Regions from separate parts of the Rhodoferax ferrireducens T118 genome, predicted to be linked through region 1. Evidence: predicted binding sites of a transcription regulator. Region 1 holds the regulator's gene; each other region holds the start of a gene.
The links. The regulator FNR, encoded in region 1, switches genes on or off when oxygen is low (the NO sensors DNR and NnrR bind a similar motif). The targets are predictions, from matches to a motif close to TTGATNNNNATCAA.
Positions count from the first base shown of each region.

Region 2: RFER_RS12945 (PHA/PHB synthase family protein) is a predicted target of FNR. The motif match lies at 4,840-4,853, and genes of this name have one in related genera.
Region 3: RFER_RS20670 (OmcA/MtrC family decaheme c-type cytochrome) is a predicted target of FNR. The motif match lies at 6,422-6,435, and genes of this name have one in related genera.

Region 1 covers NC_007908.1:2,076,417-2,084,624, reverse strand. The annotation lists gene RFER_RS09810 (FtsX-like permease family protein) at 1-1,233, shown strand, start outside; gene RFER_RS09805 (efflux RND transporter periplasmic adaptor subunit) at 1,250-2,437, shown strand; gene RFER_RS09800 (sulfite exporter TauE/SafE family protein) at 2,472-3,149, opposite strand; gene hemN (oxygen-independent coproporphyrinogen III oxidase) at 3,158-4,555, opposite strand; gene fnr (fumarate/nitrate reduction transcriptional regulator Fnr) at 4,696-5,424, shown strand; gene RFER_RS09785 (hypothetical protein) at 5,436-5,726, opposite strand; gene RFER_RS09780 (FixH family protein) at 5,761-6,048, opposite strand; gene ccoG (cytochrome c oxidase accessory protein CcoG) at 6,058-7,524, opposite strand; gene ccoP (cytochrome-c oxidase, cbb3-type subunit III) at 7,567-8,208, opposite strand, start outside.
Region 2 covers NC_007908.1:2,822,007-2,830,214, reverse strand. The annotation lists gene RFER_RS12980 (TRAP transporter large permease) at 1-398, opposite strand, end outside; gene RFER_RS12975 (TRAP transporter small permease) at 395-877, opposite strand; gene RFER_RS12970 (fumarylacetoacetate hydrolase family protein) at 903-1,598, opposite strand; gene RFER_RS12965 (antibiotic biosynthesis monooxygenase family protein) at 1,632-1,934, opposite strand; gene ycaO (30S ribosomal protein S12 methylthiotransferase accessory factor YcaO) at 2,035-3,765, shown strand; gene pgeF (peptidoglycan editing factor PgeF) at 3,834-4,595, shown strand; gene RFER_RS12950 (hypothetical protein) at 4,527-4,817, opposite strand; gene RFER_RS12945 (PHA/PHB synthase family protein) at 4,921-6,645, shown strand; gene RFER_RS12940 (acetyl-CoA C-acetyltransferase) at 6,693-7,871, shown strand; gene phbB (acetoacetyl-CoA reductase) at 8,011-8,208, shown strand, end outside.
Region 3 covers NC_007908.1:4,551,462-4,559,669, reverse strand. The annotation lists gene RFER_RS24745 (c-type cytochrome) at 1-340, shown strand, start outside; gene RFER_RS20685 (OmcA/MtrC family decaheme c-type cytochrome) at 469-2,949, shown strand; gene RFER_RS20680 (DmsE family decaheme c-type cytochrome) at 3,053-3,976, shown strand; gene RFER_RS20675 (MtrB/PioB family decaheme-associated outer membrane protein) at 3,993-6,113, shown strand; gene RFER_RS20670 (OmcA/MtrC family decaheme c-type cytochrome) at 6,716-8,208, shown strand, end outside.

The DNA.
Region 1 (8,208 bases):
CTCACGGCCATTCGGGCCACGGTGCGACTGGCACCGGCCGAAGCCATGCGCCCACCCGCTCCTGGTCTGTACAAACCGATGCTGATTGAGCGCTGGGGCTTGCAGCACTGGTTCTCCCCGGCGGTTCGCATGATTTTGCGCACCATGGAACGTCGCCCGCTGCGCACGGCGCTGACCGTCTTTGGTATCGCAGTCGCGATGGCGATCGTGATCACCGGTTCGTTCTGGCGCGACTCCATCGGGGGCTTGATGGACACGCAGTTCAATCAGGTTCTGCGTGGGGACGTATCGATCGGTCTGATCGAGGCCACGCCGACCCGCATCCAGCATGAAATGGCCAAACTGCCGCATGTCACGGCGGTGGAAGGAGTCCGCACGGTCGCCGCACGGCTGGTCAACGCCAATCACAGCTGGCGCGGCGCCATCCAGGGAAAACCTGAACAGCCCGAATTGCACCGTATCGTCGGTCTGGAGCGTCAGGTCTTCAAGCCGCCGCGCAGCGGATTACTCCTGACAGACCGCCTGGCCGATCGGCTCAAGGTCAAGCCGGGCGACACCGTGCGCCTGGAGTTTCTGGAAGGGCGGCGTGAGGCGCTGGACATCAACGTGGCGGGGGTCGTGACCGAGATGCTGGGGATGAACGCCTATATCGAAAGACACGCATTGAACGCCCTCCTTCGGGAGGGCGATATTGTCAATCAGCTCACCGTCGCCGTGGACCGTGGGCATGACGCAGAGCTATTGAACGAACTCAAAGAGCTGCCGCGGGTAGCGATTGCCGTCAGCAAGTCGGTCATGAAACGAAACATCGAGGAGGTCACCGCGCGCAACCTGATGGTGTTCAGCGGCATTCTGACCGCATTTGCCACCGTCATCGCCATCGGTGTGGTCTATAACAACGCCCGTATCGCGCTGGCGGAGCGGGCCTGGGAACTGGCCAGTCTGCGTGTGCTGGGATTCACCCGGGGCGAGGTGTCAGCCTTTCTGCTGGGCGAACTGGCGATTGAAATCGCGCTGGCCACACCATTGGGAATGGCACTGGGCTACTTTCTGGCATCGACCATTGTTGGCTTGATCAAGACGGATGAGTTTTATTTTCCTTTTGTGATCCACCCCGCCACCTACGCCTACGCTGTCCTGTGCGTGTTTGGCGCCGGCATTGTCAGCGCGCTGGTTGTGCGGCGCCGGGTGGATACGCTGGATCTGGTCGGTGTGCTCAAAACACGCGAATAGGAAAACTGGAGAAAGAATGAAAAGAAAAGTATGGATTGGGATCGTTGGCTTGCTGGTGCTGGCGCTCTTGGGGTGGGCCTTCATGCCGACCCCGGCAGAAGTCGAGATAGCGGCCGTGACCCAGGGACGGTTTGAACGTTCTGTGCAGGAGGACGGCAAGACCCGCCTGCGCGACCGCTATGTCGTCTCGGCGCCGCTGGCGGGTCGCGTGGCGCGCATCCTCCTCAAACAAGGCGATACGGTGATGCGCGACGCCCCCGTCGCGACATTCTGGCCCGTGGCCCCGGCACTGCTTGATGAGCGCACCCGCGCCGAGCAAAGTGCACGCATTGGTGCGATGCAGGCCTCGGTAGCACGGGCACAGGCCAACGTCGGGCGAGCCGGCGCGGCGCTTGACCAGGCGCAGGCGGAACTCAAACGCAGCGAAGCGCTTGCCCAACAGGGTTTTGTTTCACCCAACCAGAATGAAACCGGGCGACTTGCCGTGCGCCTGCGCGAGAAAGAGCTGGAAAGCGCGCGGCAAGAAGAGGCCGCCGCGCGCCATGAGTTGGAACAGTCACGCGTTGCCTTGCGCCAGTTCTCCCAGATCACGCCGGGTGGGCGGCAACGTGCCTATGACGTCAAGGCGCCCGTCTCAGGCAAGGTTCTGAAGGTGCAGCAGCAAAGTGAAGGCATCGTGATGGCTGGCACACCGATCATGGAACTGGGCGACCCGACCCAGCTTGAAGTGGTGGTGGATATCCTGACCGAAGATGCCGCGCAGATCAAGCCGGGCACCGCGGTGCAGCTCTCAAACTGGGGTGGACCCGACGTGCTGACAGGACAAGTTCGGCTCATCGAACCGGCGGCATTCACCAAAGTCTCGGCTTTGGGGGTGGAAGAACAGCGCGTCAATGCGATTATCGACATCACCTCGCCTCCCGAAAAATGGCAGGCATTGGGCGACGGGTTCAAGGTGGATGTGCGTGTGCTGGTCCAAGTCGTGGAAAACGCGGTCATGATTCCGGTCAGCGCCTTGTTTCCGGTTGGTGCCCGCTCAGGCCTTTTTGTGCTGGACAAGGGCCATGCTCGCCTGAAAGAGATTGAAGTGGCAGCACGCAACGGTGCCCTGGCCTGGGTCAAGACGGGGCTGACCAAGGATACTCAGGTGATCGTCTACCCGGACACCAAGCTCAAAGACGGCGACCGGGTCAAGACGCGTTGAAACCGGGCGCTCGGAGTCGGCAAAAAACGACTCGTCAAGGCGTTGCGCACCAGGGCGCGGCGTCGTGGGCATACGCCATCCACAAAGCCCAGACCGAACTGGCAGCCAATGCCAGACCGGCCAGGCGCACACCCCAATCGCCAGCCCCATTACCCCGCAAACGCAGCCATAACCAGGGACCCGCCATCATGGAGACACTGGTGCCTAAGGCAAACAAGGCCATTACCCAGGCGCCTTCAAGGGCATGGCCTGTCAAAGCGGCAACCAGCAGCGCCGAATAGAGCAAGCCGCAGGGCAAAAAAGTCCAGAGAGCGCCAATCACCAGTGGCGCACCCCGGCCCCGCCCGGCAGCCAGGGAGCGTGCACCAATCCATATTTTTTTGCCCGCCTGCTCCAGCCAAACCGGTTGCTGCGCTTTCCAGAGTAACAACAGGCCCAGCACCAGGGTTGCGACATGAAACAGCGTCCACACCGGGCGCAACGCGGCCGACTGCACCGTCAACCAGCCCAAACCCTGCATCGAGGCTGCCGCCAGCGACCCGAGTGCGGAATAGCCCAATACCCGACCGATCTGGAAGCTCCACATGGCTGAATTCTTGCGCGGGCCTGCTGCTTGCCCGATCCCGGCACAGGCAGCGCCACACATGGCAATGCAGTGCGGCCCTCCGGCCAGGCCCATCAACAAGGCGGTGACAGCCAGAGAGGATTGCATTGACCCGATCAGATAATCTTGGAAAACCGCGCGCGCGTGCGGTCGGTCTGCAAATAGCGATCAAACACCATGGCCACGGCGCGGACAAAAAACCAGCCCATGTCAGTGACCTGAATGCCGACATCGTCCACCGTGACCATGCCCTGATCCGCCAGCTTTTGCAGGGCTTCCATTTCAGGCGCAAAGTACTTGCGAAATTCGATCAGATGCGCCAACTCAATGGACTCGAACAGAACTTGCCCTTGGCACATGATGGCCATGATCACGGCGCGACGCAACAGGTCGTCACGCGTCAACGCCAAGCCGCGCACCACGGGGAAGCGCCCCTGATCCAGATAGTCGTAATACTCTTCCAGGGTCTTGGCATTCTGGCTATAGGTGGCGCCAATCCGGCCGATCGACGACACGCCAAGTCCAATCAGGTCGCAATCGGGTTGGGTGCTGTAGCCCTGAAAATTGCGATGCAGCCGACCTTGCCGCTTGGCAATCGCCAGCGAGTCCGTCGGCAATGCAAAGTGGTCCATCCCGACATAGACATAACCAGCACCCATAAAAGCGGCCATGGACCGCGCCAGCATGGCCACCTTGGCCGCACCGCTGGGAATCTCCACGGTCGGAATGCGGCGCTGGGGCTTGAAACGCTCGGGCAAGTGGGCATAGGCGTACAAGGCAATACGCTCCGGCCGCAACTCGACCACCTGCGCCAGTGTGCGGTCAAATGACTCCGGGCTTTGCAGAGGCAGGCCATAAATCAGGTCCGCATTGATGGAATCAAAACCGCGTTCGCGGGCGGCTGCCACCAAGGCAAAAACCTGTTCGGCCGGCTGCACACGGTGTACCGATTTTTGAACATCAGGGTCGAAATCCTGAATCCCAAAGCTCAAACGATTGAATCCCAACTCGGCCAAGGTATCGAGCCGCGACGCGTCGATGGTGCGCGGGTCCACCTCGATCGAGTATTCACCGCTTGGGGCGAAGGTAAAGTTGCGCCGCAACATGGCCATCAACTCGCGCAGCTCATCATCCGTCAAAAAAGTGGGACTGCCACCACCCAGATGCAATTGGGTCACCGTTTGTCCTACACCCAGTTGCTCCGTGTGCAAATCGACTTCGCGGCTCAGGTAGCGCAAATAAGGGCCGGCCCGATCATGGTGCTTGGTGATGATCTTGTTGCAGGCGCAGTAATAACACAGGGATTCACAGAAAGGGATGTGAACATATAAAGACAATGGCAGCGTCATGGCCGCCCCCCCAGCCCGCCGAAGCTTCAAGGCTTGGGTATAGTCCTCAACTGAAAATGCCTCAACAAAACGGTCCGCGGTGGGATAAGAGGTATAACGCGGTCCCGATACATCGAAACGACGGATGAGGTCTTCGGAAATTGGTTCAGCAACGGCTGTGTTCATGGAAATTCCTTGTCAATTTTGACAAATGTGCCTCAATAATTGAAATCGTCTCTTGACCTAGATTGAATCATAAAGAAGTGTAAGACCTAAAAAATTGACCCACATCAGGACAGGTCAATGATTAGTGCCAAAATGACATCATGAACCCTCACACCATCAAAGTCGCATGCTCAAACTGTAACTTGCGGGAGCTGTGCATGCCCTTGGGCCTGAGTGAAGAAGAACTCGATTTGATCGATGACATGGTCGCCGCGCGGCGCACGGTCAAGCGTGGCTCTCTTCTTTTTCGCAATGGCGAGAAGTTCACCAGCCTGTATGCCATTCGCACCGGTTTCTTCAAAACCTGTGTAGCCTCCGAGGATGGACGGGATCAGGTAACGGGCTTCCAAATGGCCGGCGAAGTCGTGGGTCTCGACGGAATCGTCAACGACTACCACACGTGCGACGCCGTTGCCCTGGAAGACGCTGAGGTCTGTGTCATGCCATTTGATCGTATTGAAGAGCTGTCACGCGCAGTCAATTCACTCCAGCGCCACGTCCACAAGATCATGAGCCGCGAGATCGTACGCGAGCACGGAGTGATGCTGCTGTTGGGCAGCATGCGCGCAGAGGAGCGTCTGGCTACCTTCCTTTTGAATCTGGTTCAGCGACTGCACGCCCGCGGCTTCTCGCAGTCAGAATTGATACTCCGCATGACGCGCGAAGAAATTGGCAGTTTTTTGGGTTTGAAACTCGAAACCGTGAGCCGCACATTTTCAAGATTCGCTGAAGAAGGCATCGTGGAAGTCAAACAACGTCATGTCCGCATCCTCAACACGGACGCGTTGAAGGATATTGTCAATCCAAAATCCGGTGCCGGAACAGCCTGAGAAAAACCGACTCAGCAGCGCCCTTGCTTGGAGCAGCTCTCCGGGCGTGCATTCGCCGGCAAAGGGCAGCGGTTGACTTCAAACGGCGACATCGACAGCAAGGTGGTCAAGCCACTGGCCAACATGGTGATGCCCCAAAAGACAAAAAACGCCATGGTGTAAACACCCTGACGGGAAAACCCGATGGGTTGCCCGAACCACTGCAGGTCCTGCGGATCGACCATTGCAAATACAAGCACTTCAAGCACACCAGCCACCAGAAAGGCAGGCCAGATAATCCACATTAAGCGTTGCGACAACATAATCGGGCGTCCTGTATTTCAGAGGTCATTACGTTCAAGGCCTATGGACAGCTTTGGAACCGGTGACAAAGCCAGTCTGCGCATGGTTACGGGCCTGCAGGGCTGGTGCCATGCTGGCAGCCTGCGCATCATCTCCCAATGTCTTGTTGATTTCAATCCCCTGGCGGTAATAGTCTTCGGTAATGACCGGATCAGGTCTCGTCACGGCAAGATACAAAGTAACAAAAGCGGCCACGACCACGATAGCCGGACCAGCCACGACCAGCCAAACATAGCCAAACTTCCACCAGGGTTCAGGAGATTTGAGGGTATCGTTTTTCATAAACTATCCTTATTGCGGCACCAAAAACACGGATTTTTCTGCATCATGGACATGCATGTCAATTGATTCAATTTCGAATTTGATCGGATGTGAGCCGGGCGGCGCCACTTCGGGTGGCAACTGGGTCCGCACCACCAGCCAGCGCGCCTGCGCTGCGGGTACCGTCAATTCGTTGTCCGAGGTTACTTCAAGCCCAGGTAGACCAGACACCGTGACTTTGAAGCGCTGATCCGTTTCAGTGGCGTTCATGACTTGCAGACGGTAGACGTTCTCAATCTTGCCCGCCTCGACCACGCGCGCCATGACACCGCGATCCCGGATCACATCAACCCTGAACGGTTTGCGCAGCGCCAGACTGGTCACCATCGCGATCACAATCGTCGCCAGAATGGCGGTGTAGACCAGAATGCGTGGGCGCAGCACGTGACGCAAGGTTTGCGACTGGGTCCAATGCTCCTGCATGGCGTGTTCGGTGGTGTACTTGACCAGGCCGCGTGCGTAACCCATTTTGTCCATCACTTCGTCACAGACATCGGCGCAGGCACCACAGCCGATGCACTCATATTGCAGGCCTTTGCGGATATCAATGCCGGTCGGACAGACCTGGACACACAGGCTGCAATCGACGCAGGCACCCAGGTTCAACTGGGCGGGATCGGCCTTGCGTGAGCGGGCCCCGCGGGGCTCGCCGCGCTCGGTGTCGTAGGTGACGATCAGCGTGTCTTTATCAAACATGGCGCTTTGAAAGCGCGCATAGGGGCACATGTGCTTGCAGACCTGCTCGCGCATGAAGCCGGCGTTGCCGTAGGTGGCGAAGCCATAGAAGAAGGTCCAGAACACTTCCCAGGAGCCCATGCTCATCTGCAGGAGGTCGACGCCATGTTGTTTGATCGGTGTGAAATAACCGACAAAGGTAAAGCCGGTCCAAAACGCCACGGCCAGCCACAGGAAATGCTTGGTGGATTTGCGCATGCCCCTGTCCAGCGACCAAGGCTGGGCGTCGCGGCGCAGGCGCGCTGAGCGATCCCCCTCGACCTTTTTCTCGATCCAGAGGAAAATTTCGGTATAGACCGTCTGTGGACAGGCGTAACCACACCACAGGCGCCCGGCCACTGCCGTAAAGAGAAACAGCGACAGGGCCGAGATGACCAGAATACCGGTGAGGTAGATGAAGTCCTGCGGGTACAGCACCAGGCCAAAGATGTAGAAGCGCCTGGAGGCCAGGTCAAACAGGACGGCCTGGCGCTGGCCCCACTCCAGCCAGGGCAGACCGTAAAAGATGATCTGGGTCAGCCAGACCATGCCCCAGCGCCAGTTGGAGAACAGGCCCGAGACACTGCGCGGATAAATCGTCTGGTGCGAGGCGTACAGGGAGAGCATGCCGTCATCCGCTGATTCGGGCGGACGCGGCGGCTCAAAGCCTTCTTGATGAACGATGGGGATGACCTTGTAATTGCCGAATGCCTTATTGTTCAACAGCGTACTTTCCGAGTGACTACCAGACTAATGATATAGAGCTTACTGAGCGGCGATACCGCCCTTGTTGGAAAGCCCCCAAACATAAGAAGCCAACACGTGAACCTGAGCCTCTGTCAACTTATCAGCCTGGGCGGGCATCTGGTTTGTCTTGCCCTCATTGATCATGGCAACAATGGCAGCCTCGCCATAGCCGTGCAACCAAATGTTGTCTGTCAAGTTGGCTGAACCAAGTGTCTGGTTACCCTTACCGTCGATACCGTGACAAGCGGCGCAGACAGCAAATTTTTCCTTACCGAGGGCTGCCTGAACAGAATCGTGTGGGCTACCAGACAGGCTCAACACATACTGTGCCAGGTTCTTGACATCTTCTGCCGTGCCGACAGCCGCTGCCATCGGTGGCATCACGGCAATACGACCCTTGGTGATGTCGGCTTTGATAATCTCCGGCGTACCGCCACCCAACCAATCGTTGTCAGTCAGGTTCGGAAAACCCTTGTTGCCGCGAGCATCAGAGCCGTGGCACTGGGCGCAGTTGTTCATGAACAAACGCTCACCAATAGCCATGGCCTGTGCATCTTTGGCCACGTCTTCGGGTTTCATGGCTGAAAATTTGGCATACAAGGGGGCGACCTCGGCATTGCCTTTATCGACCTCCGCCTGGTGTTGCCCAACGGACGTCCA
Region 2 (8,208 bases), 750 kb from region 1:
GTCAGCTCGGGCAGCGCCACCGAAGTGATGGTGGCTGCCGTGGCCACCGACGAGCCACAAATGGCCCCAAAAGCCGCACTGGCCAGCACCGTCGCCATCGCCAGGCCACCCTTGAAGCGCGACATTACGGCACTGGCGAAGCCAAACAACGCTTTCGAGATGCCGCCCTGGGTGGCGAAATGGCCCATCAAAATGAACAGGGGAATGACCGACAGCTCGTAGTTGGCCAAGCGGGCAAAAGCCAGGCTGTTGAGAAAGTTGCTGAACGGTCCCCAGCCCGCCTGCAGGACGTAGCCCACTGCGCCGGCCACAAACATGGCCACCGCAATCGGCACCCGCAGCCCCATCAGAGCGAGCATCAGGGCAATGATCATCAGGCTGAGCAGCAACGGACTCATACCTGTCCCTCAGAGCGCATGGTGCCGCCGCCGAAACCCTGCACCAGGGCAATCAGTGCAGTCAAAGCCATCGGCGGCACCATGCTGGCGTACACCAGCCACTCGGGAAAGTCCAGCAGCATGGTGCCGGAATGGGACTGCAGGGCGTTGAGCGCGCCCACGCCGGTGCGCCAGGCCAGTAGCGCCATCACACCTGCCAGCAGCAGCGCGCCCAAGCGGTCCAGCAGGAGCGTGGTTTTAATGCTGGCTTTGGCGGTGAAAAAATCGACCGCGATGTTGCCGCGCTGCCATTGGCACCAGGGCAGGAACAAGGCCAGCGCTGCGCCGCTGGCCACGCCCGTCAACTCAAAGTCACCGGCCAGGGTGAGGCCCAGCGTGTTGCGCCCGATCAGACTGGCGCAGGTCAGCAGGGTGATCGCGGTGAGCAGGCTGCCGCCCAGGATGGCGCACAACCTGGCCAGCGATGCAAGAAGGCGCAAATGGGTTTTCCGCGGGGTTGGGGCTCTATTCGACCGTGAGTGTGATGGCGCTCAGGCCGGTGACGCCGCCATGGAGCGTGTCGCCCGCCACCACGGCGCCGACACCCTCGGGCGTGCCGGTGTAGATCAGGTCGCCCGGCTGCAGCGCCCAGGCGGCAGACAGGTGTTCAATGACCTCGGCGATGCTCCAGATCAGCTTGGCCACCTGGCTGCGTTGGCGATCCTGGCCATTGACCTGCAGGAAAATTTCAGCCTGGGCGATGTCGCCGGCCGCTGCTGCCGGGGTGATGGGACCAATCGGCGCTGAGGCATCAAAGCCCTTGCCGATGCACCAGGGGCGGCCCTGTTTTTTCATCTCGTTTTGCAGGTCGCGCCGCGTCATGTCCAGACCCACGGCGTAGCCAAAGATGTGCTGATGGGCGTCGGCCGCCCGGATGTTTTTGCCACCCGTGCCAATCGCCACGACCAGTTCGATTTCGTGGTGCAGATTCTGGGTCAGGCTGGGGTAGGGCAGGCGGGCCGTCTCGCCCGCGTTGACGACCAGCACCGCGTCAGCCGGTTTCATGAAAAAGAAGGGTGGCTCACGGCCGGTAAAGCCCATCTCTTTGGCGTGATCTTCGTAGTTGCGCCCGACGCAATAAATGCGGTGCACCGGAAAGCGCGCGTCGCTCCCGACAACGGGGACGGACACGACGGGGGCTGGATTAAAAACGTAAGGCATGGTGTTTGTCTTTCTGTCAGGAGGTCATCAGATTCAGGCCGATTTGGCCACCAACTCGAAGTGCTCGACGCTCGGCGCGCCGGCAAAGAACGGCCCGACAATCGCGCGCCACTCGGCAAAGGCGGGCGACTGGCGAAAACCCACCGTATGGTCCTCCAGCGTGTCCCAGAAGACTTGGAGAACATAGCGCTCGGCGTTTTCAATACCCCGGTTGACCTTGTAGCCCTGAAACCCTTTGGCCTCATGGATGACGGTTTTCAAACCGCGCTGGATGGCTTCTTCAAAAGCGGCGTTCTGACCAGGGTGAATGCGGATGTCGGCGAGTTCGAGGATCATGAAAGTCTCCGTTGTTGTGTTCGGTATTGACAGGCAGCGAAGTTTAACGTTAGACCCTCGGCCACTCGACGCCTTTGGCCCTGCGGTATGCTGCGACCCCATGCAAACACAAAACTTTATCCCCGGCAAAGATGCCTCTCTTGAATCCACCATCAATAACCATCAAACCAGGCTGCAGGCGCTTGGTTTTCATATTGAGGAGCGCTCCTGGCTGAATCCGGTGGACGGCATCTGGTCGGTGCATATTCGCGACCGCGATTGCCCGCTCATGTTCACCAACGGCAAAGGCGCCACCCGGCTGGCCTGTCTGGCCAGCGCCCTGGGCGAATTTTTTGAGCGGCTCTCAACCAATTATTTCTGGACGCATTACTACCTGGGCCCCGATATTGCCAACCGGCCCTATGTGCATTACCCACAGGAGCGCTGGTTTGCACCCGGTGAAGACGGCAGTTGGCCCCCTGAGTTGCTCAACGCTGATTTGCATCGGTTTTACAACCCCGAAGGCGGTATTGAAGCCAGCAGCCTGGTGGAGTTCAACTCCGGCAATGCCGAGCGCGGCATTTGCGCCATTCCCTATGTGCGCCAGCGCGACGGCGCGGTGACCTACTTCCCGGTCAATGTGATTGGCAATTTGTACGTCAGCAACGGCATGTCGGCCGGCAACACGCAGGCGGAGGCGCGCACGCAAGCCTTGTCGGAGATATTTGAGCGCCACGTCAAGGCCCGCATCATCAGCGAAGGCATTTGCCTGCCCGATGTGCCGCAGGCCGTGATTGCACGTTATCCGCGCATTGCGGCTGGTATTGCGGCACTGCGCGCAGCCGGCTTTGGCATTCTGGTCAAAGATGCCTCGCTGGGCGGCCAATACCCGGTGATGAATGTGACGCTGTTGCACCCCGAAGACCAGGGTTGCTTTGCCAGTTTTGGCGCCCACCCGCGCTTTGAGATTGCGCTGGAGCGTGCGTTGACCGAGCTGCTGCAGGGCCGTGCGCTGGATTCGTTGGCAGGCTTTCCGGCACCGGGCTTTGATCTGGAAGAGGTTGGCAGCTCCACCAACATCGAAATCCATTTCGTCGATTCCAGCGGTGTGATTCACTGGAAATTTTTGGGCGACGAGCCGGATCACGCGTTTGTCGACTGGAACTTCAGCAACACCACGGCCGAGGATTACGCCTGGGCGGTGGATCGCATTCACAAGGACGGGCGCGACATCTACATTGCCGACTTCACCCACCTGGGCGTCTATGCCTGCCGCATTCTGGTGCCGGGCATGTCCGAGATTTATCCGGTCGATGACCTGGCGTTTGAGAACAACAGCGTGGGCAACAGCATCCGCGAGGCGATTTTGAATCTGCCCGATCTCGACGACGAAGAATGTTCAGACCTGCTCGATACGCTCAACGAGTCGGCGCTGGCCGATCAGCGCCCGGTGGCCGGCGTGATCGGGCTGGCCGCCGATGCCGGCTCTTTCTGGAGCGACTTGCGCGTGGGCGAGCTCAAGACCCTGCTGGCGCTGGCCATTGGTGATGAAGCGGCCACGCTGGAGGGCTGCGACTGGATCAAGCACTTTGCGCAGCTCAACCCGCAACGGCGCGCGGTTTACGCCTGCATCGAGAGCATCATCAATCTGGCCGAGATGGGTGACAGTGGACCGTATATGGACGCCTTGCGCCAGTTGTACGGTGCCGGGGCCGTGGCGCAGGCGCACGCGCTCATCATGCAGACCGACCGTTTCATGGGTTTGAATGCGCCGGGCCTGGCGCTTGATGGTTGTGAAATGCACCACAAGTTGTTGGCGGCTTATGACAAGGTGCGTGCCAGCCATGCGTGAGGGCAGCCGGGCGCGGCCAGGCCTGAAAAACGACTGAGTCAGACGTGAATTTGCCTCCCGACTGGCTGATGCCCCGTTGGCCCGCTCCCGGCAAGGTGCATGCGGTGTGCAGCACGCGTGCCGGTGGCCAGTCGGTGGCACCGTATGACGCGTTCAATCTGGGTGATCACGTGGGCGACGACCCGCTGGCGGTTCAGGCCAATCGCCTCCAACTGGAACAGGCACTGGGCGCGCGGCCGGTTTTCTTGTCGCAGGTTCATGGTGCGCAGGTCGAACAGGTTTCAGTCGATACCGCACATGGCACTGTGGCCGATGGCTGCCTCACGGCTCAGCCCGGCGTGGCCTGCACCATCATGGTGGCCGATTGCCTGCCGGTGCTTTTGACCGACAAACGGGGCAGTCTGGTGGCGGCGGCGCATGCTGGCTGGCGTGGCTTGGCCGGGCAGGGCGGGCGCGGCATTCTGGAGCAGGTTATAGAGTCTTTCAGGGCTCTAGCCCCCGTGGATAAATCGTCTATAGCTACTGAAATAATAGCATGGTTGGGCCCCTGCATTGGACCGCAGGCGTTTGAGGTCGGCGATGAGGTGCGCGCGGCGTTTGTGGCGCAGAACGGGCAAGCGCGGGCCATGTTCAGGCCGCAGGGCGACGGCAAATGGCTGGCGGATCTGCAGGGCCTGGCCCGCTTGCGGCTGCGTGCCCTGGGTGTGACCGAAATCTACGGCAACGACGGCACAAGCCCATGGTGCACGGTCGGCCAAACGTCAAGGTTCTTTTCGCACCGGCGTGACCGCGTCAGTGGCCGCATGGCCGCCTGCATCTGGCTGGACTGACGCTTTTCCGGCCGTCATCTTGGCCAACTCTGCGGCCTCTCTGGCCTTGATGGCGCGGCGGCGGGACGGTGCGCCCATCAGGTAAACCACCAGAGCCACCGGAACCAGCCCATATAACACAAAGGTGATGAGCGCGCCCAACAGCGTGCCGTTTGAATTGGTGGCTTCTGCCACTGCCATCATGAGCGCAACATACAACCAGGCAAGGGGCACGATGTACATAAATGAGTAAGTTAGTATCGGATTGAAAAAAGTCAAGTTTTGGACGAGCCAGTCCCGGATACTAGAGCGTTTATAAGAACGCGAACCTGAGAGAGGACATCACATGACGCAGGATATTCCGGAAATTCTGGGGCAATCGGCCCAGCAATTTCAACAGGCTTTGGGTGAGGGTTGGCGTAACGCTTTCCAGTCGTTCCAGAACATGGATTTGGGTCAGGCAGCAAAGGGGTTGATCCCGCCGGGCAGCCCGCCGCCCAAGATCAGTTTTGCCCCCGAGAAACTGCAGGCGCTGCAACAGCAGTTCCTCCAGGAGGCGGCGACACTCTGGGGTCAAAGCCTGCACGGCACCACACAGCCCAAGGATCGGCGCTTTGCCGACAAGGCCTGGGAAAACAATCCGATGGCGGCTTTTTCGGCCGCGGCTTACCTGCTCAACACCCGCACCTTGATGGGACTGGCCGATGCCGTGCAGGCCGATGCCAAGACCCGGGCCCGCATCCGCTTCGCGGTTGAACAGTTGACCGCAGCGGCCGCGCCGAGCAACTTTTTGGCCTTCAATGCCGAGGCGCAGCAAAAGGCGATCGAGTCCCAGGGCGAGAGTATTGCCAAGGGCGTGACCAACCTGATCCATGACCTGCGCCAGGGCCATGTGTCCATGACCGATGAAAGCATTTTCGAAGTCGGTAAAAACGTTGCGACCACCGAGGGTGCGGTGGTGTTCGAGAACGACTTGTTCCAGCTGATCGAGTACAAGCCGCTGACTGACAAGGTGTATGAAAAGCCCTTCCTGCTGGTGCCGCCCTGCATCAACAAGTTTTATATCCTGGACCTGCAGCCGGATAACTCGCTGATCCGCTACGCCGTGGCGCAGGGCCACCGGACCTTTGTGGTGAGTTGGCGCAACCCGGACGCCTCGCTGGCGCACAAAACCTGGGATGACTACATTGACGATGCGGTGATCAAAGCCATCACGGTCACGCAGGACATCACCGGGGCCAAGAGCATCAACGCGCTGGGCTTTTGTGTTGGCGGCACCATGCTGGGCACGGCACTGGCGGTGCTGGCGGCGCGCGGCGAAAAGCCGGTTGCCAGTGCCACCTTTCTCACGTCCTTGCTCGATTTCAGCGACACCGGCATCCTGGATGTCTTTATCGACGAGGCGTTTGTCAAATACCGGGAACAGGAGATGGGCCAGGGCGGCTTGATGAAAGGGAAAGACCTGTCAAGCACCTTCAGTTTCTTGCGCCCCAACGACCTGGTGTGGAACTACGTGGTGGGCAACTACCTCAAGGGTGAAACCCCGCCGCCTTTTGACCTGCTGTACTGGAACAGTGATTCCACCAATCTGCCGGGGCCGTACTACGCCTGGTACTTGCGCAATACCTACCTGGAAAACAGGCTGGTCAAGCCCGGCCAAGCGGTGGTCTGCGGTGAAAAGGTCGATCTGGGACTGGTGGACATGCCGGTCTATATTTATGGCTCGCGCGAAGACCATATCGTGCCGATTGGCGGCGCCTACGCATCGACTCAGGTTTTGCCCGGTAAAAAGCGCTTCGTGATGGGGGCCTCCGGCCACATTGCGGGCGTGATCAACCCACCGGCCAAGAACAAACGCAGCCACTGGTTACGCTCTGACGGCAAGTTGCCCCAAGCGCACGCCGAATGGCTGGCTGGCGCCACTGAGCAAGCGGGCAGTTGGTGGACGGATTGGTCTCAGTGGTTAGTGAGCCATGCGGGCAAGCAGATTCCCGCGCCCAAGACATATGGCAAAGGCAAATACAGGGCCATCGAGGCGGCCCCCGGCCGCTACGTCAAGGCCAAGGCATAAATTTTCGTTTTTTTGTAATCGTTCTTTTCACACTTCAGGAGACAAATATGGAAGACATCGTGATTGTTTCGGCCGCACGCACGGCCGTGGGCAAATTTGGTGGCACCCTGGCCAAAACGCCAGCACCCGAGCTGGGTGCCGCCGTCATCAAAGCCTTGCTGGCGCGCACGGGCTTGAGCGCGGATCAGATTGGTGAAGTTATTTTGGGCCAGGTGCTGACGGCCGGTTCGGGTCAAAACCCGGCCCGCCAGGCGCTGATCAAGAGTGGCTTGCTGATTGAAACCCCGGCACTGACCGTGAACTGCGTCTGCGGCTCCGGCCTGAAGGCTGTGATGCTGGCCGCGCAAGCGGTGGCTTACGGCGACAGCGACATTGTGATTGCGGGCGGCCAGGAAAACATGAGCGCGTCACCCCATGTGTTGCTCGGCTCGCGGGACGGTCAGCGCATGGGCGACTGGAAGATGATCGACTCCATGATCGTCGACGGCTTGTGGGACGTCTACAACCAGGTCCACATGGGTATCACGGCTGAAAACGTCAACAAGAAATACGGCATCACGCGCGAAATGCAGGACGCGCTGGCATTGGGTAGCCAGCAAAAGGCCGCCGCTGCGCAAGACGCCGGCAAGTTCAAGGACGAAATCGTGCCGCTCAGCATTGCCCAGAAGAAGGGCGATGCGATTGTCTTTGACACCGACGAGTTCTTGAACCGCAAGACCAACGCGGCCGCTCTGGCCGGTCTGCGTCCCGCCTTTGACAAGGCCGGCAGCGTGACCGCCGGCAATGCCTCCGGCATCAACGACGGCGCCGCTGCCGTGATGGTGATGACGGCCAAGAAAGCCGCCGCCCTGGGGCTCAAACCACTGGGCCGCATTGCCAGCTTTGCCACCTCCGGTGTCGATCCGGCCCTGATGGGCATGGGCCCGGTGCCGGCGTCTCAAAAAGCGCTGGCGCGCGCGGGCTGGAAGGCCGCCGACCTTGACCTGATGGAAATCAACGAAGCGTTTGCAGCGCAGGCTTGTGCCGTCAATCAGCAAATGGGTTGGGACACCTCCAAACTCAACGTTAACGGCGGTGCGATTGCCATCGGGCACCCGGTGGGTGCGTCCGGTTGCCGTATTTTGGTCACGCTGTTGCATGAAATGCAGCGCCGCGACGCCAGGAAGGGCCTTGCTTCTCTGTGTATTGGCGGTGGCATGGGCGTGGCGCTGACGATCGAGCGTTAAGGGACAGCGCGGGCGCTGCTGGAGTCTGTGCCCGGTGCGGTGCTCGCGTTAGTGTTTTCCGCAATGCGACGGGCGGGATTAGTCGCTATAGTGTTTTGCAGTCGTACAAGTGGATTCGTTCAATCAAAGGAGAAAAAATATGAGTCAAAAAGTAGCCTATGTCACGGGGGGCATGGGAGGCATCGGTACCGCCATTTGCCAACGTTTGCACAAAGAGGGGTTCAAGGTCATTGCGGGCTGCGGCCCGACACGTGACCATGCGAAATGGCTGGCCGAACAGCAGGCACTGGGCTTTACGTTCCATGCCTCCGTCGGCAACGTCGGCAATTGGGTTTCC
Region 3 (8,208 bases), 2.2 Mb from region 1:
TACTGCTGTACCTACTGCTGTACCTACTGCTGTACCTACTGCTGTACCTACTGCTGTACCTACTGCTGTACCTGCGGATGCCGATGCGGCACAAGCATTGTTCAAGCGAAATAGTTGCAACAAGTGCCATTCGGTTGATAAAAGCAAAACAGGTCCATCCCTGCAAAAGATTGCAGCCAAGTACAGGGGCAAGGCTGATGGTCAAGAAAAAGTCATCACGAATATTACGACCGCACCCAAGATCAAGCTTGACGACGGTAGCGAGGAAGAGCACAAGATCATCGATACCAAGGATCAGAAAGAACTGAAGAATCTGTCTGATTGGATTCTTTCGCAGTAACATCTGCCCCACTTTACAAAAATACAAGAATGTTTGGCGAGATTGAATCGCAGAGAAGCGGCAGTGCCGTTTAAACAGCTTCCAACGGGTCGTGCGATACCGTTTATAGGGCAACCGACGGAGAAAAAATGAAACAATTATTAGTACGATGGGGCATGGCTTGCTCGGTGGTGGTTGCCATGGCCGGTTGCGGTGGTGGTGGCGGTGATGGGGGCAATGTGCAGCCGCCGTCTTCAGCCGCGGTCAATAGCGCCATCGCAACGGCGAGCGCATTAGCGGCCAACGACACGGCGATAAATTCCGCTGCGCCCTTCACTGCGGTGCAGGCAGCCGGTGTACCGGTCGTCACAGTCAACAGCCCGCCCAAGGTCAACTTCACGGTGTTTTCTGACGGCGCGGTCAAAACCGGTTTGGTCATCACCAACGTGAGCTTTGCCATTGCCAAGCTTGTGCCCGGTGCCAATGGCAACCCGGACCAGTGGGTGAATTACATCTATCGCAAAGAGACTGCAACAGCTGGGGTCGGCCCGGGGACGCCCGGTGCGCCTGTGCTCGCTACAGCCATGCAGGCCACAACCGACGGCAAGCAAACCGACGCTGCACTGCTGGCAGCCCAGTTGGTTTACAACGCCGACGGCTATTACACCTACACCTTCAAGACCGACATCAAGGACGTCGCCCAGACCAATGGGGTGGTCTTCGAGCCCGCGTTGACGCATCGCGTCGCCATCCAGCTGAGCTACAAGAATGCCAAGGGTGAGACGGTTCTGGTCAACCCTTACTTCGACTTCACCATCGGTGCCGATGGCAAGTCTGTCCCGGTGACTGACCCGGCCAAAACCCGCAAGATGACAGACGTCGCGTCCTGTAACAATTGCCACGGCAAGCTGGCCTTGCATGGTGGCGGACGCGTCGACACGCAGTTCTGCGTGATGTGCCACAACCCCGGCACCACCGACGCCAACAGTGGCAACGTCCTGAATCTGGCCACCATGGTCCACAAGATCCACGCTGGCAAGCGGCTAATGGCCGCGGGCGAGGACTACACAATCTGGGGCTACCAAAACAGCATGAACAGCTACGCCGATGTCGGTTTTCCGCAAGACCTGCGCAACTGCACGGTGTGCCATTCCGGTGCCAACCCCAAGACCCCGCAGGGTGACAACTGGAAGACGAAGCCGAGCAAGGAGGCATGCCTGACCTGTCACGTCAGCAATGTGGGATCGGCTTGGGAAATCAGCCATAAGCTCATTGCCGGTACCCTCGTCGGGGCCGGGGCGCAAGCCAACGCGTTAACGAACCAGCAGTGCGCCAATTGTCATAGCGCGGGCTCGGTTGTCTCTGCAGAAAGCGTGCACTTTAACCAGGTCGAGGTGAATGCCGCCAAGTACAAGATGAACATTGAGAGCGTCGCCTTTAACGATACGGCTGACCACAAAACCCGTAGCGTGACCGTCGAGTACTTCCTCTCAGATCCCACGAATGGTAATGCTGCGTACAACCTGGTGACGTCGGAATGCACCGGCACTGCCCCCGCCATCGCTTGTGCCAACACGACCAAGTTCGGCAACCTCCGCTTCTATCTCGCCTTCCAGAATATGGTTGGCCAGTCAGATGGCACGACCGAGTTCTCGGCCTACAACAATGGCGGCAGTAGCGCCAATGCCTACGCGTACCAGGGCACCAATGACGGCAGCAACCACTATACGGTGAGCATTCCCGTCCCCGACGACACCGCCACTGCGGTTGCGAAAGGCACGGCCCGCGTCGTCAGTATTGGGCAGGTCAAGGAACACATGCTGGCAGCGACGTCCGGGACCAATCCTCGGCCCGAGGTGGTGCCAACGGTGCTGGTGAACACGGTGGTGCAGCACGCCTACAAGGAACTCGCGCTGACGGGTGCCTTGCTGCCGCGCCGCACCGTTGTCTCCAATGACAAGTGCAACGTTTGCCACGGCGCGCTGGGGACCACTTCCGGATCGAATACGCTCGCCAATGCCTTCCACGGAGGTGCCCGCAACACCGTTGAAGCCTGTGTGGTCTGCCATGACGCGAACCGGATGTCCTCAACCATCATGACCAATGGCATGGCGCTCAATGAGTCCTACCAGTTCAAGCGCATGATCCACGGCATCCATGGCAACTCCAAGCGCATTTATCCGTTCACGCATGGCAACAAGGTGGTCGGAGCATTCTGCAACCCCGCCAATACCAGCGACATTGCCAAAGCTGCTTGCGATGGCACCCTGACGTTTGCGACTGATGTTGAAAACTATGCCGCTGAGGTTGCCTATCCAGACGCTACGCTCAACTGCAACGCCTGCCACGTGAACAACTCCTACAAGACCGATATGGGCACGCTGGGTGCTGTCGTTCAGAAGGACGCCGGCGTGACAGATCCGAACCTCTGGAAGGTTATCTCGCCCAAGGCGGCCACCTGCACGTCCTGTCACGACTCTAACGCGGCCATCGCGCACGTCACCAAATTTGGTGGTGCAACGTTCGGCGACAAGTCGCAAGCAGCCGTTGCCATGCCGCGCGAGTCCTGCGACGATTGCCATGCGAGCGGCGGCGTCAAGAGCGTGGACACCGTCCACGGTCAGAAATAGCCATGAGCAGGAGAGGCTTGTCACAAGCTTCTCCTGCTGTTTTGATCGTTAGGACCTTCGGCGCAGTGTCGTGAGTCAGAGCAAGTTTTTGAAGGGGTTTGGGATGCGAATTAAGCGTTTAATGGCCGTCGTTGGCCTCAGTTTGTTCGGGTTGCTCGGTTCAGCCTGGAGCGCCGAGCCCGTCGGGGCGGCGTTGTGCGTGACCTGTCACGACGAAGAAGACCTGCCAGACATGAGCAGGTCCGCGCACGGCTTCACCGCTGACAAACGCGCGCCGGATTGCATCAGCTGCCACGGCCCGAGTCCGACCCATGCCAAGAAGCCAGCCGGCGTCGCCGAGCGGCCCCATCCCGACCGGATGTTCACCAAGAAGTCGACCACGCCTGCGAGCGAGCGCAACGCGGCCTGCCTGACCTGCCACAACAAGGACGCCAAGCGCGCGTTGTGGGGCGGCAGCCAGCACGATGCCGCTGACGTTGCCTGCAATTCCTGCCACAAGATCCATGCCAACAGCGACAAGGTGCTGTCCAAGGCCACCCAAACCGATGTCTGCTACACCTGCCACAAGGAGCAACGCACACAGATGAACCGGCCTTCGCACCACCCGGTGCCAGAGGGCAAAATGAGCTGCTCGGATTGTCATAACCCGCATGGATCGGCCGGCCCCAAGCTGGTCAAGCGCGACAGTATCAACGACACCTGCTACACCTGCCACGCCGAAAAGCGCGGCCCGTTCGTGCATTCGCATGAACCCGTCACCGAAGACTGCTCCAACTGCCACAATGCTCACGGTACAACCGTTGCGTCCATGCTCAAGGCCCGTCCGCCCTTGCTGTGCCAGCAATGCCACACGCCGCACGCCCAAACCGGCGATGGCCCGATTCCTGGCCAGCTCACGAGCGCCACTCGCAGCCAGAACTCTGTCACCATCTGGCAGGGCCGTAGCTGCCTGAACTGCCACACGCAGGTTCACGGTTCCAATAATCCGTCGACCACCAACCCGACCCCACAGCTCTTGATGCGCTGATGTACGGAGAGCAATCATGACCAGTATCGTTACATCATTTCGCTTTCAGCGCACCGCGCTTGCCTTGGCAGTGTGTGCCGCTTTCGCCCCCGTTCAGGCCCAGGCCGAGGATGACGCTGCCAGCGCCGCACAAACCACGATAAGTGTTGGCCTCGGCGCGGTCGACGGCTCCAACGCCGACCGGGCGCTGTTTCGCCAATACAACGGTTTGCGCGATCAAAGCGCCGTCGGCATGCTGGACATCGACTACAGCCTGCGCAAACCAGAGACCTCTAGCTGGGTCCAATTTACGGGTTCGAACCTGCTGGGCGACACGCGTGAGCTGGGCTTGGTCTGGAAGAATCCGGGTAGCTGGAAGTTCACCGCCGACTATGGTGAGTTGGTTCACTACGATCCAAATAGGGTTAATACCGGCCTGCTTGGCGCCGGTTCGACGACACCGCAGGTGGTCGTTGTGCCTCAAGGTACGGGGGCCGAACTTGACTTGAAGACCAAGCGAACCAGCCTGGGGCTCGGGTTCACCAAGATCATCTCGCCAAGGCTTCAATTTGCAGTCGATCTGAAGACCGAAAATAAAGAGGGTGCGCGGCTGTTCGGTCTCGGCCAGATCTGCTCCCCCCTGATCACGGGGTCGTGCAACACCGCGCTGGGTTCTGGCGTGCTGATGCTGCCCGAGCCCATCAACGCCAACCACAGTCAGGTCGAAGCCCGCTTGAGTTATGCGTTGGAAAAGCTGCGTTTCAGCGTCGGCTACTATGGCTCGTTCTACCGCAATGACAACGCCGCGCTTCAGCCGAATTTGGGTGGCTTCGCCAGCACCACCACGCCAGTGCTGAATTCACTGGCTCTGGCGCCAGACAACCAGGCGCATCAACTCGACCTGAGTGGCAGCTACGACTTCACCGGCACCACACACGGCTCATTTAAGCTGGGTTACGCCCAAGCCACACAGAACGCTGACTTTGCCGGCGCCGGTCTGATTGGCCCTGCAGGCGTCGCGAATCTTGGTGCTCAGGTGAATACGACGATGGCCAAAATTGGTATTACCTCGCGCCCGATACCCAAGCTCTCGTTGCTGGCCGATCTGCGCTATGAAGACAAGGACGACCAGACGCCGCTTGCCAACTACAACGTCGCTGGTGCGGGTGCAACTGCCGTGTCCGCCACCAACCGCGATCTTTCCAGCAAGAAGATCAAGGGCAAGCTGCAGGCCAGCTGGCAATTCACCAGTGACTATCGCGGCACCCTGGGTGCAGACTACGAATCCATTGATCGCGGCGCCTTCACCGCGACCAGTGCGGTGTCGGGCTTCATCCCACTGCGCCAGGAGACGACGGAGACGGGCGTGCGTGCAGAGCTGCGCCGCCGGTTGACAAATGACTTGAGCGGTGCGATCAGTGTGTCCAGCAGCAAACGTGACGGCTCAAACTGGTTGCAGGGCAGCAGCAGTGCGACAGGAGTCACCGAGGTTGCCGACCCCGCCACCAGCCTGTCCAGCGCCATCTTCATGCCGACACTGGCCGATCGCCAGCGCGACAAGATCAAGTTGTTTGCCGACTGGCAGCCCAGCGAGAAGTTGAGCCTTCAGTTCAGCGCTGAAGAAGGTAAAGACAAGTTCAGTACGCCCAGCACTTACGGTTTGCACGATACCCGCATGAATCAATTCAGCGTTGATTGGGGCTACGCGTTGTCTGACAAATGGGCCTTGAACGGCTATGTGTCCCAGGGCCTGCAAACTTTGAATCAGTCGCACCCTGCTGGTTACGTGATTGCTTTTGACAACACGAACACCGGTGTTGGTCTTGGCTTCACTGGCAAACTTGCCAGCAAGCTCCTGGTCGGTGGCAACCTGTCCTACGTAGATGACAAAAGTGTCTACAAGCAAACGCTCGTGAGCAGCGGGGGTTTGCCAGATGTGGTCTATCGCCAGACCGCGCTGAAATTGTTCGGCAAGTACGAGCTAGAGAAAGGCTCTTCGGTACGTGTTGATCTGGTGCACCAGCGCGTTAGCGTGAATGACTGGGCTTGGGACAATAACGGCGCGCAGTTCGCATATTCAGACGGCACAACGGTGACACAAAATCCGAACCAAACCGTCAGTTTTATCGGCGTCACTTATATCTATCTGTTGAAGTAGCCCGCTTGAGCGGGTTAGAATTTTCCCCGGGGGATCCGCGCCTGGCCACCCGGGAACATGTGCCTTTCGTCATTTGGCACAGCAAGAATCGCCTGTCCATTGCTGGGTATCAGGACAAGCCTCTGGCCAATCTAGCAAGGCCGCTTTGCCGCTGACTGCGAACTTGTTGAGGTTGCGAGGCATAAAAACTCCATTGCGGAAATGTCATGCCTCACACGCAAAAATTCTGACAGGCGCCCTAACTGCTGGTTCAGTAGTACACGACTGCAGCGCTTAGTCGAATGTGCCAAGTTGTAACAGCATTGCGCTTGATCTAAGACAAACATCCCATCACTCCTTGATAGACGAACGGCACGTGCAATGGTACAAACGCTTCCACATGTAAAGTTTTATAAAGCATGTGTCAATGTGGCATTAACGTTAAGGAGTCCTCAGTGAAATACCCTGATTTGTCTAGTAGAAGTCGACTACGGTCGACCTGGCTCAAGTTCGCGTCAGCGAGCTTGCTAGCCGTCGCCATTGCAGGTTGCGGTGGTGGCAGCGATGGTGCCCCCGGTGCAACTGGTGCCCCTGGCGCCCCTGGTGCTCCTGGTGCCCCTGGCGTGGACCTCACTGCCCTGGTGAATGTCGGTAGCAACACCACTGCGGCAACGCCTGCAGCTGCAGCCGCCTGGCAATCGCTTGCGCCCCAGGTCACGGTGACCAGCGTCACCATCAACAGCGCCCCGGTTGTCAAGTTCACCGTCAAGGATGCGGCTGGTAAAGCGATCGTGGGCCTTGCCAACTACTCCCAAAGTTCAACCGCCACCGTCAAGGGACTGACCAATCTGGGCTTCACCTTGGCCAAACTGGTGCCCGGCACCAATGGCGACCCCAGCAAATGGGTCAGCTACAACGTTATCAGGCCCGTCACCGTCGCAGAGCAGGGAGGCACCATTGCCGCCACTGCTTCGTGCAACAAGACGGCCACTGCCGCAGCCACCTGGTGCGGCACCTACCCAACCACCGACACACAGGGCACCCTGGTCGATAACGGTGACGGCAGCTACCAATACACCTTCTTCCGCGACGTCACCAAGGTCAAGGACCTCGTCGCCGGCCTAACGGACACGGCTGATGGTCTTTCCAAGAAAGCTGACCTGGGCGACCTGAGCTATGACCCGACCCTGACTCATCGTCTGGGGATTCAACTCGGCGGTGCCGCTCCTGGCACGGGCAGCAACAATCCGACCGCCAACAGCACCGGAGCACCCGCTTCAGTCAATATGGTCAACACCGCAAACGCCGTGTACAACTTCCGGCCCGATGGCGCGGCGGTGACCGCCTCGCGCGACATCGTCAAAATCGATTCCTGCAGTTCCTGCCACCAGGGCCAAGTTCTGGCGCATGGCAGCCGCAAGGATCCCAACTATTGCGTGACCTGCCACACTGACCAGATCAGATACTCGTTCAGCATGGAGGCGCCTGCCAGCGGCTTCACCTTGACTGGTGGCATAACGGGTACAACGCAGCAGAAACGTGCCGAGCAAGCGGTTGTCAATGGCCGGGCTGTCGGTAACCTGCCCAACTTCCTGCATAAACTGCACATGGGTAACGGACTGGTCAAGCAAGGCTACAACTACAACGCCAATGGCGGCGCCATGCTGTTCAATGAAGTCACCTTCCCGCAGAATGTCAATAATTGCACGACCTGCCACGACGGTTCTGCGACCGCGGCGATCAAGACTGCCAATGGCGACAACTGGAAGAGCGTGCCCAGCCTTCTCGCTTGCGGCGCCTGCCATGACGGCATCAACTTTGCCACTGGCACCGGGGCAACACTGGCTGACAAGGCCAAGGATCTTGCAGCCAAAGTCGCAATTGGAACCACACAGACCGGTCACGTTGGTGGTGCCAAGGCCAATAACGCCCAATGCGTGTTGTGCCATGATGCAGTAACCATTCCGACCTACCACGCTGCCGAAAATGCATCGCCGCATAACCCGACCGTTCCGGTCGGACTGAAGAATTTCAAATACGAAATCAAGTCCGCCGCCGCCACTGCGACCAGCGTCACGGTCGTGTTCAAGATTACCGCCGACGGAACGCCAGTTAC